DNA from 2 places in the Granulicella pectinivorans genome. Region 1 is predicted to be linked to the other one. Evidence: riboswitches for the same ligand, from Rfam matches in the RefSeq annotation. Region 1 holds a riboswitch; the other holds the start of a gene.
The links. A riboswitch is a leader RNA that binds a small molecule or an ion and turns the genes downstream of it on or off. The one in region 1 is predicted to bind cobalamin.
Positions count from the first base shown of each region.

Region 2: another riboswitch for cobalamin. It lies ahead of BM400_RS14380 (ribonucleoside-diphosphate reductase subunit alpha); the one in region 1 lies ahead of BM400_RS16505 (TonB-dependent receptor).

Region 1 covers NZ_FOZL01000001.1:4,104,848-4,113,569, reverse strand. The annotation lists gene BM400_RS16515 (cobyrinic acid a,c-diamide synthase CobB) at 1-823, shown strand, start outside; gene BM400_RS16510 (ABC transporter substrate-binding protein) at 820-1,680, shown strand; cobalamin riboswitch at 1,705-1,882, shown strand; gene BM400_RS16505 (TonB-dependent receptor) at 2,002-4,395, shown strand; gene BM400_RS16500 (FecCD family ABC transporter permease) at 4,380-5,486, shown strand; gene BM400_RS16495 (ABC transporter ATP-binding protein) at 5,483-6,241, shown strand; gene BM400_RS16490 (hypothetical protein) at 6,238-7,056, shown strand; gene BM400_RS16485 (cob(I)yrinic acid a,c-diamide adenosyltransferase) at 7,053-7,628, shown strand; gene bluB (5,6-dimethylbenzimidazole synthase) at 7,655-8,317, shown strand; gene BM400_RS16475 (cobyric acid synthase) at 8,314-8,722, shown strand, end outside.
Region 2 covers NZ_FOZL01000001.1:3,628,694-3,636,224, forward strand. The annotation lists gene BM400_RS14380 (ribonucleoside-diphosphate reductase subunit alpha) at 1-1,422, opposite strand, end outside; cobalamin riboswitch at 1,521-1,709, opposite strand; gene BM400_RS14385 (prolipoprotein diacylglyceryl transferase) at 1,937-2,797, opposite strand; gene hpt (hypoxanthine phosphoribosyltransferase) at 2,918-3,496, shown strand; gene BM400_RS14395 (Ntn hydrolase family protein) at 3,779-4,603, opposite strand; gene BM400_RS14400 (RNA polymerase sigma factor) at 4,958-5,596, shown strand; gene BM400_RS14405 (hypothetical protein) at 5,593-6,363, shown strand; gene BM400_RS14410 (OmpH/Skp family outer membrane protein) at 6,397-6,975, shown strand; gene BM400_RS14415 (LLM class flavin-dependent oxidoreductase) at 6,989-7,531, opposite strand, start outside.

The DNA of each region.
Region 1 (8,722 bases):
GCAGACAGCGGAAGAGCAGTCCGCCGCGCACAACGCGCAACGGCTGGACACGCTGGCGCAGTTGGCCGAAACCCACCTCGATCTCGATGCTCTGCTCACCCTGCAGTGCGGCATGCAATTCGAAGCATTCGCTTCGACGCCCGCCCCCGCCGCGCAAGTCCGTATCGGAGTAGCCCGCGATGAGGCCTTCAGCTTCTACTACGAGGACAACTTCGATCTCCTCCGCCAAGCCGGAGCGGAGATTGTTCCCTTCAGCCCACTCCACGATCGAGCCCTTCCACCCAACCTCGACGCCCTGTACCTCGGTGGCGGCTATCCGGAGCTGCACGCAGACTCCCTCAGCGACAATCACTTAATGTTGATGGCGATCCGTGCATTTGCCGCCACAGGCAAACCCATCTACGCGGAGTGCGGCGGCATGATCTATCTTGGCGAATCGTTGCGTCTGAAAGACGGTCGTTCTATCTCCTTCGCGGGCTTGCTTCCCCTCACCTTTGCGATGACCCAACGTCTCGTCCGTTTCGGCTACGTCACCGTCGAGTTGCTCCACGATTGCCTCTTGGGGCCTGCCGGAACGACTTTTCGCGGCCATAGCTTCCATCACTCCGACGTCACGTCCGACGTCGATCGTTCGACGCTGTCGAAGGCCTACCGCATCTCCTACTCTCTTGCGAGCAAACAGGAGCTGGAAGGCTTTGGCACCGCAGACCGCAACGTCCTCGCAAGTTACATCCACATCCACTTCCGCACCAACGGCAACATCGCGGCAAACTTCGTTGAAGCCGCCATAACCGCTCGAACCAACACGATGGTGACCGCGTGAAATCTCTCTCGACCCTCCTGCTTCTCTTCGCGCTCATCCCTTTGCCATGTGTTGCCAGCCGTGTCGTTACGGATGAGACCGGTCGCCGCGTCACCGTGCCGGACCATCCGCATCGCATCATCTGCCTGGTCCCCAGCATCACGGACGATGTCTTTTCCCTCGGCGCCGGCGACGATGTCGTAGCCGTCTCGGACTACGTCCGCTTTCCCGCCGAAGCCCAGAAGAAGCCCAGCGTAGGCTCCATCATGGCGCCTTCCATCGAGACCATCGCCTCGCTGCATCCCGATCTGATTCTCGGAATCCCCAAGGCCAATCCCCAGGCCTCACTCGATCAGATGCAGGCCATGGGCATCCCCGTGTTTCTCGTCGACCCTCACGGGCTTGCCGGTATCTTTCGCTCCATCACATCGCTCGGCATCGCCCTCAACCGCGAATCCCAGGCAACGGCTCTCACAACGCGCCTGCAACAGCGTATCGATGCCGTACGCGCAAGTGTCCGTGGAAAGCCTGCCGTGGCGGTCCTGATGCCGGTCTGGTACGACCCCGTCATCACCATCGGCAAGGGAGCATTCATCACGGAGATCATCGAAGCAGCGGGCGGCCGCTCCATCACCGCCGACATCCCGCAGGAGTGGCCGCACATCAGCATGGAAACGGTCATCGCGCGCGCGCCGGAAGCGCTTCTTCTGGTGCGCGATGGCAAAACCAACTTCGATGTGCTCAAGGACAAGCCAGGATGGGAGAATCTGACCGCCGTCAAACAACGGCGCGCCTACTACGTGGATCGCCGCATCGACTTTCCAAGTCCCGTTGCGATCGACGCACTGGAGGATCTGGCCAAACAATTTCATCCGTAGTTGAGAGCTCATCCTCAACCTTCAACCGCAACAACTCAGCAGAGTGTCGGGAAGCGCGGTGCAAATCCGCCACTACCCCGTAACTGTAAGCGTCGAGAAATCATGCACGGACGAGCAACGCCACCTGGCCCAACGGCTGGGGAAGGCAGCATGACTTCGAGGACACGCAAGCCAGGAGACCGGCTCTGCTGCCACCAGATTCCGAGGGGAAAAATGTCGCAAAAGCACCGCATCGCATGGGCAACCGTCACTCTTTTAAGTAGCTTTCTACCGCTTTCTTGCACTCTGAAAGCGCAAACACCGCCGGACAGAATCATGGAGATGCGCGGTACCGTATACGGCGTCATCAAAGACCCATTGGGAGCGCTCGTGGCCAACGCCAAAGTGGAGCTGCTGAACAACAAACACGTCGTCGTCGCCGAGACCATCGCAGGCCCCGACGGTAGCTTCCGCCTGTCCGTTCCAACGTCCGGCCGCTACGGACTGCGCTCCAGCGCCACGACCTTCGCCCCCACCCTGACGCCCTCGCTCTTCCTCTCCGCAAAGGAATCGACGAAATTCGACATCACGCTCTCGACCCCCACGCTGACCCAGCAGGTCACCGTACTCGCAACGGGCACCCCCACACCACTGGCGCAGATCGCCGCCCCCATCACAGTGCTGACCTCCAGTCAGTTTCCGCATGCGAACGATATCCAGGAGCCTCTTCGCTATGTGCCCGGGGCGCAGGTCACCCAGACCGGACAAGCCGGCGGCACCACCGGTCTGTCGCTGCGCGGTGGCGCAACCAACACGTCGAAGGTCTTGATCGACGGCGTTCCTGTCAACGACATCGGCGGAGCAACCGAGTTCGCGAACATCGCTACCACCGGCATCGGACGTCTCGAAGTCCTGCGCGCCCCCAATAGCGCGCTCTACGGCTCCGACGCACTCGCCGGTGTCGTGCAACTGACCAGCAAGCGCGGAACCACACCTCTGCCGCAGCTTGACTACTCCGCCGAAGGCGGCAACTTCAGCTCCTATCGACAGGAAGCAGCACTCAGCGGAGCCGCTCACGCTCTTGATTATTTCGCCGACTTCGGCCGCCAGGACACCCACAACTCCATCCCCGGCAACGCCTTCCACAATGCCACCTTCGCCGGGAATGCAGGCTACCAGCTCAACGCAACCACCGATGTTCGCTTCACCTACCGGCATCTCGCTGCCTCCGGCGGCAAGCCCAATGCCTATCTGCTCTACGGCATCGCCGACGCGGCAGGATCGAAGGAGCAGGACCAGGTGGTCAGCGGAGTGCTCAACCAGCAGACGACCCCACGCTGGCACAACCTCCTGCGCTACGGCTCATTGCGTCTGAACTACGAGTACTCCGACTACGCGCCCACCGGCATTCCTCTCCTCAACTCCAACGGAACCGTGAAGTATTATCTCGGTGCGCCAGTCACCATCCGTGGCGCGAACGGCTACTCCGTCAGCGGTCAGGCCATCTTCCAGCGACCCACCACAACCTTCCCCAACTTCTCCACCAACCACACCAGCCGCGACTTCGTGTACGCGCAGTCGGACTTCCGCCTCGATGCCCACACGCTCTTCCTCGGTGGCTTCAAATATGAAGCGGAACGTGGCTCAAGCGCATCCACCGGCAGCCCCACCGGGTACGCTGACCGTGGCAACTACAGCTACGTCATGGAAGTGCAAGGTGACATCCGCAACCGTGCGTACTACACAGTCGGCACCGGCCTTGAGAAAAATGGCGTATATGGCTTCGCGGCAACCCCGCGCGCATCGCTCGGCTACTATCTGGTGCGGCCCGGCGGCGACGCCTTCCTCTCCGGCACCAAGCTCCACGCCAACTTCGCCAAGGGTATCAAGGAGCCAAGCCTGTACCAGCAGAACAATTCCTTGTTGGCTCTGCTCGCCGCGAGCGCCGCAACCAGCCCCTTGATCACGCAGTTCAACATCGGAACCGTAGGCCCTGAGACATCGCGCTCCTACGACGGTGGCCTCGATCAGGAGTTCGCACGCGGCCGCGTCCGCCTCGGTCTCACCTACTTCCACAACGAATACGGCAATACCCTTGAGTTCCTCTCGCAGACTGCACTCATCAGCTTCGGCGTTCCAGCCGCGGCATTGCCGAACGTGTCCGGAGCCTATGTCAACTCGCTCTCCTATCGCGCCCAGGGCCTCGAAACCGAGATCGAGGCAAAGCTGGGCAAGCACCTCCTCGCCCGCGGAGGCTATACCCTCCTCGACGCCAAGGTGCAGAACTCGTTCGCCAGCAGCGCTCTCAAGCCGGTATTCAACACCGCCTATAACTTCGGCGCGATCCCCATCGGCGCCTCGGGTCCGCTTAAGAACAACCGCCCCTTCCGCCGTGCTCGAAACTCCGGATACTTCGGCCTGCAGTACACGCAGTCGCGCTTCACCGCCGCGCTCAACGGAACGCTCGTTGGCTACCGAGACGACAGCGACTTCCTCTCCACCGACCCCAACGGCAAGACCTCTCTGCTCCTGCCGAACCAGAACCTCGATGGCAGATACCAGCGCCTCGAGTTCACCGGCGACTACCACGTCACGCACCGCCTCACCGCCTACGCTGAGATCCAGAACCTCCTCAGCGAGCGTTACAGCGAGGCCTTCGGATATCCGGCTCTCCCGCTCAACTTCCGCGCGGGCTTCCGTGTCTCGATTGGAGGAGAGTCGTGGAAGCTGAAGTAACCAGGGTCGCGATCACCCCCTTGAGCTCCGTCCAGCATGGACGGAGCGCAAGGGGCGTGCCGCCAGTACAGCAGGACAAGGGCAGGGCAGTGCATCTGCCCTTCATCCTCGTTGCGCTCGCGATCCTTCTCGGTGCGGAGATCCTCATCTGCACCACCTATGGCGCCGTGCATATTCCTCTGCATGCGCTCTGGCATACCCAGTCCTTGACTGAAACCCAGCACATCATCCTCTTCACAATCCGTCTTCCTCGCGTCCTTGCCTCGGCAGTTGTGGGAGCAGCGCTCGCTGTCTCAGGTCTCATGTTCCAGGGGCTGTTTCGCAATCCCATGGCCGACCCCTACATCATCGGTTCATCCGGCGGAGCCGTCGTCGGCGGATGCATCGGCATCCTCTTCCTCTCGCAACTGACGATCTTTGGCTTCTCCGCCACGGCCCTGCTGGCCTTCCTCGGCTCCGTGCTCACCATGGGAGTCGTGTACTCCCTGGCCCGCGCGCGCGGACGCACGAATGTGGTCACGCTCCTCTTGGCCGGCTTCGCCATGAGCACCATGCTTTCGAACTCTACCTACGTCTTCGAGATCTTCGACCCCAACCCAGCATCGGGTACACGCGCGTTGAATGCATGGCTCCATGGCATCATCGGCATCCCGCACTGGTCGCAGTTAGGTGTAACCACCGGCATCTTGGTCTTCTCGATGTTCGCCGCCTACCCGCTCATGCGGCAACTCAACACCCTCTCGCTCGGAGACGAGTACGCCCACCACCTCGGCATCCGCGTCGAATACACACGCCTCTGCATCATCCTCGTGGCCTCGCTCCTTACGGCAGCGGCAGTGTCGCTTGGCGGCCTCATCAGCTTCGCCGGCCTCATCGTTCCACACGTGGCAAGGCTGTTCCTGGGACCGGACCACGTCCGCCTGCTTCCCGTCACCGCGCTAGCCGGAGCCATCTTCCTCGTCTTGACCGACACCTTCGCACGCACCCTCTTCGCGCCCACTGAGCTTCCCGTCGGCGTGCTCATGGTCTTCCTCGGCGGCCCATTCTTCCTCTATCTTCTCCGTAAGAGCAAGCGGGAGTACGTCCTATGACTCCCATCATGTCGGTCGACGCCGTCAGCTTCAACTACGCCGGACGCAGCATCCTCGATCATCTCTCGTTCACGCTCACGGAACGCACGAGCGCAGCCTTGATCGGACCGAACGGTGTCGGAAAGACCACGCTCCTCCGCATCCTTGCAGGCACGCTGCTTCCAACATCAGGCAGCGTACGGCTCGATGGAGTCCCTATCGCCTCCTATGCCGCGAAAGCTCGCGCGCAACGCATCGCCATGGTGCCGCAGCAACTCGACGTCCCCTTCGCCTTCACCGTGGAGCAGGTCGTCGAGCAGGGTCGTACGCCATATCTGGGCCGTCTGCGTGGATTCACCATGACCGATCGCAAGGCCGTAGACCGTGCCCTGTCGCTCGCGGATGTTTCCGGCCTGCGCAACCGCATCTTCAACGAACTTAGCGGCGGCGAGCGCCAGCGAGTCAAGGTAGCCCTTGGCCTCGCGCAGGAGCCGCGTCTTCTTCTCCTCGACGAGCCAACCCAAAACCTCGACATCGGGCGCCAGGTAGAACTCATCGATCTGCTCCACCAGCTCAACGCCGAAGGCATTACCGTCTTCGCATCCATCCATGATCTCCACCTCGTCACGCACAACTTTTCGCACGTCCTCCTGATGGCGCCGGACTGCAAGGTAACGCAAGGCGCTCCTGCTGACGTGATGACACCGCGGCATCTGTCTGAGGCCTTCGACTGCGATCCCGCCCGTCATCCTCTGCTGATGGGAGCTGCCCGATGAACGCCTCGCATGTCACCGTGCGCGAGCTCGCCGCGTGGGGGATCGACGACAATCCCTATCGCCCCACCAGCGACGCCGTCACAACCGCGCTCGACCACGCAGGAACATTCCTCGCAACACTCGCTCCCTTCAAGCAGGAAGACCCGCGTGCCAGTCACATCCCGGATGAGGTAGCGTCGGCACTCGCCACGCAAAGCCGCCGCGCCGATCTCATCGAAGAGATGAACGGTCTCGACTGGACGACAGGCATCGTCGATCTCACCAGGCTCGTGTCCTTCCAAAGACGCATCATCCCCGGCGAAGAGAGTCTTCCCATAGCAGACGACTGGTCCTCTCTCGTTGCTATCGCCTTCGGTCCGGTCGCATCCATCGCGTACGATGTGATCGAACGCAAAGGCCCGGTTCTCACGATCCAGACAGAGAACCCCAACCTCCAGTTCCGCGCCGGCAACACCATCGAAACGCCTCTCGTGCTCCATGGTGGCAGTCCCTTCTTGGAGGTCGCCCAGTACCATGGCCGCTGGTTCCTTCGCGATGGCTACCACCGCGCCTATCGCCTCTTGCACGCCGGCATATCGCATGTTCCTGCCGTCATCATCCAGGCTAAGACCTTGGCCGAGTTAGGCCCCGTCCAGCCATGGTTCTTCAACGAAGAGACGTTAGGCTGCGTGCGCCCTCCGCTGGTCACAGACTTTATCAACGACACCCTCACGTTGACGTACACCCGGCCGAAGCTCCACAAGCGGTTGCGCGTCACGATGGAAGAAACGGTCGAGCCGGCCACAACCCAGCATCTGAAGGAGAAGACAACATGAGCATTTCAACGAAACGAGGCGATGGCGGACAAACAGGGCTGGCGGGCGGCATTCGCGTCTCAAAGGCTGATCTCCGCGTCGAATCCTACGGCACCGTCGATGAACTCAACACCGTCCTCGGATTCGCCCGCAGCATCTGCAGCGACGCCGAGATCGCAGCCTGGACCGAAACCATCCAGCGGACCCTCTTCCGCCTCGGCTCCGCACTCGCCACACCACCCGAGAGCAAGAAGACGCCTCCCATCATCTCCACCGAAGACGTGGATTTCCTCACCAACCTCGTCCACCAGATCGAGGCGACCGAAGGCATCCTCGGAGACTGGTCCCTCCCAGGAGCACATCGCGAATCCGCCGCCTACGAGATCGCGCGTGCCGTCTGCCGCCGCGCCGAGCGGTGCGCCGTCCGCTTCGTGGAGAGCGGTGGCGTCGTGGCACCCGAGGTGTTGATGTACCTCAATCGCCTCTCCGATCTCATCTGGCTCTTCGGTCGCCTCATCGAGTTCAAAGCCGGCGTGGATGCCCGTCTCCGCCCTGAAGAAAAAGCCGGACCGCGCTGGTCGAGGGCCTGGTAATGCCGGTAGATCCAACAGAAGCCGCGATGGCATCGGCCTACACGCCCGAGGAGCGCGAAGCGGTCTACCGCTCCATCTCCGAGCGGCGTGATGTCCGTCGCGGCTTCCTGCCCACTCCTCTTCCGCAGGAACTCCTCGATCGCCTCCTCGCCGCGGCGCACAGCGCCCCTTCCGTCGGTCTCATGCAGCCCACCCGCTTCATCGTGGTGCGGTCCATCGAAACACGCACGAAGGTCCATCATGCCTTCGTCGAGGCAAACCAACAGGCCTCGCAGATCTATACCGGCGCGCGTCTCGACGCCTATTCTGCCTTGAAACTCGAAGGTATCCTCGAAGCCCCGCAAAACCTATGCATCGTCTGCGAAGCGCAAAGCACGCAGGGGCACGGCCTCGGCCGACAGAGCATGCCGGAGACGGCCGTCTATTCAACCGTCTGTGCCATCCAGAATCTCTGGCTCGCCGCACGTGCGGAAGGCGTCGGGGTCGGATGGGTCAGTATCGTCTCGCCCGATGCCTTGCGTTCCATCCTCACCATCCCCGCTGAACTCATGCTTGTCGCCTACCTCTGTCTCGGCTATGTCGACGGCTTCGGCAACGCGCCGGAGCTCGAGCGACAGGGCTGGGAGCGACGCAAGGCGCTCGCCGACGTCGTCTCCTACGAGCGATACCAGGCCCGGGAGCAGCCATGAGCGCACGCGCCATCATGGTACTCGGCACCAGCTCCCACGTCGGGAAATCCCTTCTCGTCGCCGCCTTGTGCCGCATCTTCGCACAGCACGGCGTCCGCGTCGCACCCTTCAAATCGCAGAACATGTCTCTGAACTCCGCAGCCACACCCGAGGGTCTCGAGATTGGTCGCGCGCAGGCCCTGCAGGCCGAAGCTGCGGGAATCGCGCCATCCGTTCACATGAACCCCATCCTCCTCAAGCCCATGGGCGACATGCGTTCGCAGATCGTGGTGCACGGCAGGATCTGGGGATCGCTCTCCGCCTCGGACTATCATCTGCGCCGCGTCGAGGAGTTGATGCCTGCCGTACGCGAAAGCTACGCCACGCTGGCCGAATCCTACGACGTCGTCGTGATCGAAGGCGCAG
Region 2 (7,531 bases), 480 kb from region 1:
CGTGCGACGGCGGTCGTCCCCCGTATTCTTGCGCAGGTCCAGGAACTCCTCGATGTCGATGTGCCACGTCTCCAGATACCCGCACACCGCTCCCTTCCGCTTGCCTCCCTGGTTCACCGCGATTGCCGTATCGTTCGCCACCTTCAGAAACGGAACCAACCCCTGCGACTCACCATTCGTCCCGCGGATATGCGCCCCTAGGCCACGCACCGCGCTCCAGTCGTTGCCCAGGCCACCCGCATACTTCGAGAGCAACGCATTGTCCTTGATCGACTTGAAGATCCCATCCAGATCGTCCGGGATCGTCGTCAAAAAGCACGATGAAAGCTGCGGCCGTAGCGTACCCGCGTTGAACAGCGTAGGCGTCGAGCACATGAAGTCGAAGGACGACAGCAGCTCATAGAACTCGATCGCCCTGGCATCCCGGTCGATCTCTCGCACAGCCAGCCCCATCGCAACCCGCATGAAGAACGCCTGCGGTAGCTCGAACCGAATCCGGTCCCGATGCAGAAAATACCGGTCATACAGCGTCTGCAGCCCCAGAAACTGAAAGTTCCGGTCGCGCTCAGGCTTCAACGCAGCCGCCAGCCGCACCAAGTCGAACGCCCCCAGTTCCTTATCCAAGATCTCCAGCTTGATCGCCAGTTTGATGTACTCCGGGAAGTACTCGTCGTAGCGCAGATCGATCTGCCGCTGGGACCCGCTTACCACCTCTGGCAGCACAAACCCCAGGGCTTCATCACGCAATCCGTTCAGCAGCAGTCGCGCACTTACGTACGCGTAGTTGGGCTCCTGCTCCACCAGCGCACGCGCCGCCATCGTCTGCGCGAGCCCCAACTCATGCAGCAGAATGCCGTCATAAAGGTTCCGATGTACCTCCGCCATCACGGCATCGACCGATACACCATCGAGCCCGTCGCACGCCGTCGCCACCACCTGCCGCAGCGCTGCCTCATCCAGTGGCTCTGTCCGCCCATCCTGCAGCTTCACGTTCAGCCGAGGCTGCGCCGGGGCCGCACCCACCTCCTCGCGCTTGCGACGTTCCTGCATGCGCTCCGCGCGGTACAGCACGTACGCCCGCGCGATCTTGTGCTCGCCCGAGCGCATCAGCGCCAATTCGACCTGGTCCTGAATATCTTCAATGTGGATCGCCCGTGCCACGCCCGCCCGACGCGTCAGCGTCTCGACAATCTGCCGAGTCAGCCCATCGACAGCCTCGTGGATGCGCCGCGACTCACTTGCGGCATTCCCTTCAACCGCCAGAAAGGCCTTCGTAATCGCAATCGAGATCCGGCTTGGATCGAAACCGGAGAGACTCCCGCTGCGGCCAATCACCTGAAAATCAGGCGTGGCGGACGTCGAGGAGTGTATGGAGGCAGGGGGAGGAAGGGTCCCAAAATCGTGTGTTGCGGATGCGGCCATGGATAAATCTCCTTGGCCTCTGAAGCGTGCGAGAAAACAGCGGGTCGTCCTCCGCGAAGGACAAAAGTACGCTGCCACCTCGCCTCCCCTCGGAGGCGCTAGCGAATGTTTCGATGGCAGGTCTTCGGACTTTGCAGGATCGGACCTAATCGCCGGACTTCCCAGAGCAAAACTCCAGTGTCATCTTGGGCTTTCGTACCTGCTTACCGCTGCGGGGCAGTTCCGGACTTTCACCGGATTCCCTTTTCACACTCCGCGAAGGAGTGACCATGGAATAAACCCACTATAGCTTGCGACCCCACCTGGAGAGCAACTACCAATTGTGGATATCTCGGCACAGCCGACAACACCCGCACCAAAGGGCTACAATCCCCCCAAAGGAATCCATGCGGTCATTTGGGGTTGTTGGTATAGCTTCTGCGGGTTGGGTGGGCTTGTTTGCTGCGGCACAAACTAACACCCTTACCAGGGAGAAGTCCGACCACGGTTGGCGTCTTCTTTTTATCCGCAAACCCTATCCCGCCACGGCCTCGTCGGGGATCGCCGGCAGCACCTCTTGATGCTTCACCTTTGCCACGATCATCACCAGGACCCCGGCCAGAACGCTCACCAGAGCGGCCAACTGCGCGTTGCTCATGCCCCAATACAGCTTGGGGTTCACCCGGACGAACTCGACCAGGAACCGACCGATGCCGCTCAGCACCAGGTAAAGCCCGGTCAGCCATCCCAGAGGCAGCATCTTCTTGCCCAGCCTCCACAAGAACCAGCCAATCAGCAGCGCAAACAGAAACTCGTACACCGGAGTAGGCTGCACCAGCGCGTCCGGCGGCGTCGGAGGCACCAGCGCGTCCTTCGCCATGTGCACACCCCACGGCAGCGTCGTATTGATCCCGTAGTCTCCATCGCCCGAGGTGAGACATCCGATGCGGCCTACGCCGTAGCCGATGGCTGCCGCTGGAGCGGCGAGGTCCAACATCCTTACGGCGGCGGCCCAACTGGTCCGACCTTCCGGACGAGCCTGCCGGCCTTCCCACATCAGCCAGCCGATGCCGAAGACCAGTCCGCCAAACCACGCGAACCCGCCCTGGAGGTACTTCAGGAAGCCCAGCAGCACCTCCATCGGGTGGGACCAGCCGGGCAGCGCAATCTGCTTCATCTCCGCCACCAGCGCATGGACATCCTGCAGCTCGTGCCACGTCTTCGCGCCCAGCACGCCCATGATCGTCACCAGCGTCACGATGCTCAGCGCATCGGCGTCCACGCCATTGCGGATAAAGTTCTTGTGCAGCACGATCCCCGCCACCACGGCCGCCAGCCACAACAGCAGCCCAAACGTCCCCAGATGTAGCGGTCCCAGATTGATAAACGGATACATAACCCTCGCAAAAGGGGCCGAAAGCCCCAGCACCCAAGTATACCGAAGCGCGCCAGACGCCGGGACCCAAGACTTAAGCACTGTTCTCCCACAGCCCAATCCGCGATACGCTAGTACCTTATGGCAACGACGACCCCCTCCTTCCCGTCCCCCTCCGTCATGGAAGTCCTCTTCTCCACCGAGCAGATCGCCGCTCGCGTCAAGGCCATCGGCGACCAGATCACCGCGGACTACGCCGGCCTCACGAAGAACGGCCAACCCATCGTCCTTATCGGAGTGCTCAAGGGCGCGGCCATCTTCCTTGCCGACCTTGCCCGCTCCATCCAGGTCGACAACACCTTCGACTTCGTCGCCGTCTCCAGCTACGGCCGCGCCCGTGTCTCCTCCGGAGCCGTCAAGCTCATCAAGGACATCGACAACCCCATCGAGGGCAAGCACGTCATCCTGGTCGAAGACATCCTCGACACCGGCCTCACCCTCAGCTACCTCCGCGGCCTCATGCTCCAGCACAAGCCCGCCTCGCTGAAGATCGCCACCTGCCTCGACAAGCCCGAGCGCCGCCTCGTCCCCATCGAGGCCGACTACATCGGCTTCCAGATCCCCAACCAGTTCGTCATCGGCTACGGCATGGACTACGCCGAGGTCTACCGCAACGTCCCCGACATCCGCCTCTACCCCGAAGAAGCCGTAGGCCACTAAGGCCCACGCAAACGTCGAAAAAGATCCCCCAAGTCTCATCCGAGACTGGGGGATTTTTTGTCGTTGATTTCTGGTTTCGCTAAAGCTAGAAGAAGGTGTTTTGACATTGCGACCATTTCCAACAGCCACCCTCCGGACGCGAGTGGGACAGGTAATCTTTCAGTCGCAACTCTTCCAAAATTCTTCGTCGAACAAACAATGGATATGATGTCCGAACGCAGTTGATGCAGCTCTTGCCATCACTTTCCAAGCAATCGTTTTTCCAAAAACTTTTTCTTACCATCAAGCTTTTGCGGGACCATCAACGGTACCCGGCTCGATAAGGTTCGGAGCGGGGTCTTCAAGAGCCGGTTCTCCAATAGCCCTCTCGATGAACTTGGCGATTTTCGCGTTGCCATTTTCCCTCACTTTCTGTGCTTGCTTCCTTACGCGATTGTAGGTAGTTCGAAGCTCTGCCATTGCGGGTTCACCGACGTGGGTGAAATGACCCAACTCTGGTCCGATGACGATCATGTCTGTCTTTTCGCCGACGCCTGGCGCAACTTCAGCGCGCTTTTTCGCCGTATACACGAGCATCAGCGTTTCCGCCATCTCTTTATGTTTGACATGTTCACCAAACATAAGCTGCGAGTTGGCATGCCACGCTCCAGCGCCTATCGATGCAAACCCCGTCCAGTCTTGACAGACAACGCCTTCGTTACTGACTTCATAGATATGGGCCCCTGATGCATCGATTCCCATTACTATGGCTTGTATCGGCGCAATTCGGAAATCCAGTAGCTCTTTCGCGAGTTGATTTGCCAATTCGGAATCGATTCCCGCTAAGACCAACTTATCGAAGTCTAAGTTTAGCGGGTGGAGAATCATCTTGGCCGCGCGCTGACGTGTTATTGCGGCGAGGTCTTCATAGAACCAATCTGCAACAAGCTTAACGCTCAGCCATTCGTCGGGATATTCGTTTAGCTGTCTATTCTTATGCTCAATTACTGAATGAAGAATGTCAGCCTGTACAGTTAGATCGCCAGCAACCATGATGATTACGGACTTGGTGAGGACAAAGATCTTCGTCTGTTCCTGTTCGAACTCGATGTCTCCTGCAGTCACCATTCTGTCCGATGCTCCGATTAAAATGGAGCTTCCCCGAAATGAGGCCATTGCTCCGACACAAACCGTCACCGAGTGCCCTCCAAAAAAAATGTACGCAAATCCGCCAATAAACTCAGCTGACGTCAAGAGCACTCTACGCTAACCCAGACGCCTCCGCCAACAACGCACAGTTCTGCAAGCGCCTCCATGGTCCCGAATAATTGCATGTATCACAACCTCTCTGAGCGCTACCTACCGATGCATCGTCTTTAGCCCATCCCTCACCCGCTGCGGAGTTCCCCCTCACTCCAAACAATTTCCCTCTCACCTTGGGGAAATCCGCGCGTCCCACGTGCATACTCGGGCAGAACACCGATGACCTCCCGATTCAGCCAACTCGTCTTCGCCCCCGTGCCGAGCCACCTCGACGCACTCCCATCGCCCGACTCCCCATCCCTCCTCTCCAAACTCAGACAAACCCTCAGCACCGACGAAGAACTCGCCCTCCGCCTCCAGCAAGGACAAGCCGACGCCCTGACTGTCCTCTTCCGCCGCCACAGTCCCCTCCTCTTCGGCATCGCCCGCCGCATCCTCCGCAACGAGTCCGAGGCGGAAGACTCCGTCCAACAAATCTTCCTCGACGTCTTCCGATCCATCCATCAATTCGACCCCGCACGAGGCAGCTTCAAGTCCTGGCTGGTCATGTTTGCCTACCAGAGAACCTTCAACGCCCGCCGCGCCATGGCCTCGAACCGCTACTTCCAAACCGACTCCTTCGACGAAGCCCAGTTGTTTCGGCAACCACCGGGAGCAGCGGAGACGAGCATCCTCGTCAACCAACTCCTCAGCACCCTGGAACCACGTCAACGGCGCACCATCGAGCTGATCTACGGAGAAGGTCTCACCGCCGAGGAAGCCGCGTTGCGCACCGGCGAAACGGTTCGCGTAGTCCGTCACAACCTGTATCGGGGCCTCGAGAAGATCCGTAAGAACGCAAAAGGAGGCAGACGATGACCACGACAACCGCCTGCAATCAGGAGTTCCACATGCTCGCCGTTCTATCCGGCACGGAGCAGCTAACCAGCGCCGAGCAAGCAATCCTCAACGCACATGTCCAATCCTGCACGCGCTGCCAGCAGACCCTCTCAGAAATCGCCGGCCTCGCGCCGCATCTCAACCTTGCCACGTCCGCGCGCCCGCAGCTTCCACGCGGACATGAAGCTCGCTTTATCGCCCGCGCCACCCGGGAGGGTCTTCCACTCCGGGCACCTGCGCGAGCACTACCCACCTATGCCCTCCAGCTCGCGTCGATCGCCGCGTTACTGGTGTGTGCTGTCAGTTGGAGTTGGACCACGAGGTCGCCGATTGAACCCACACCGCAGCTTAGAAAAGCGCCGTTACACGGGCTAACGGTGGCAGTCGCGACTGAACCAACACTCCCGCATGCCATTGCTCATCCCGTCCGGAACGCCAAGCCCGCCGCTCTTCACCATCCAGTCTTGCTCAGTTCCTCATTCCGTTTTGCGTGGCCGCAGTTGGCGACGACCGGCGCCGGAAGTCAACCTGTCTTCAGTCGGGATCTTCGTCACGAAGACGTCCTGGTCACCAAGCCCACCTTCGTCAGCCAGAAGATCGGCTTCCAACCTCTCGTCCAACCCTCTTCGTTTCCCTTCAAAGTGGATATGGCCAGCCTGATCCCACAGGAACCACCTACGCTTCATCTTGGCGAAGTCGCCATCAGCGATCTCACCTTCATCCCCAATATCTCCTCCCACCCCTAATCCTGGCCCAGCCAGAGAAACGAGAACGCGACGATGCGCGCACGGACCCTTTTGTCTTTTTTTGCTCTATCTTGCCTCGCCACCGGAGCCCAGCAGCCCACCGCCACGCCGGCCATCGCGACCATCAGCTTCAACACAGCCGTCCTGCAAACTGGAGAGGCACAACGCGATCTTGGTGCTCTGGAGAAGAAGTTCGCCCCTCGCCAGACAGCGCTGAAGGCTCTCAACGATGAAATCGAATCCCTCCGGAAACAGCTATCGGCCAATCCCGACAAGCTGACCGATACGGAAAAACAGCTTCGCGCAGCCACGCTGGATCGAAAAGAGAAGCAGCTTCAGCGTGAAGAAGAGGACTTCCGCAACGACTCTCAGACCGAGGCCCAGCAGGTTTTTCAACGCGTTGCCCAGAAGGTCTACGGAGTGTTACAAGAATACGCCCGTCAGCACCACTACACCGCCGTGATCGAACGAGGATTAGAGACCGCTCCGGCAGTCTGGTACACCGCCGCGAACGTCGACATCACCGGCGACGTCATCAAGAGCTACGATACCCAATCCAGCACGCTGCCGTCTGCTCCCACCAGCGCAAAGACCCCTTCCGCACCGAAGTAGTCCCGACCAATCTTCAAGCGAACACATCGGACAGCAGCTTGTAGCTCTCCAACCGCTTGGCATGGTCCCAGACGATCGTATTCACCACGACTTCCCCAATCTCCAGCTCCCGGGCCATTCCCTCCAGCCCTTCCCGCACCCGTTCCGGCGTGCCCACAAAGTAGCGCGGCCACTCCCCTTCCTCCGGCGTAGGCCCACCCCAGGCCCGTAGCTCCCGGAGCGCATCCTCCGGAGCCGCCACCGGCGACCGGTCGCCCTGCCGGATCCGCACCTGCAAGAGACGCACCGAGGACGCCAGATACTCCGCCTCCTCCTGCGTGCCGGCGCAGATCACCCCCACCGCCACCGTCGCCTCCGGCTTCTCCCGGAACTTCGATGGCCGAAACGCCGCCTGGTAGCGCGAGATGGCCTCCCGCGTCCCCTGCGCCGAAAAGAAGTGCGCAAAGGCATAGGGCAGCCCGAACTCCACCGCCGCCGACGAACTCCACTGGCTCGACCCGAGCATCCACACATCCGGGCCGCCCGGAGCATCCGGAGCCACCTTGATCCTGGAAAA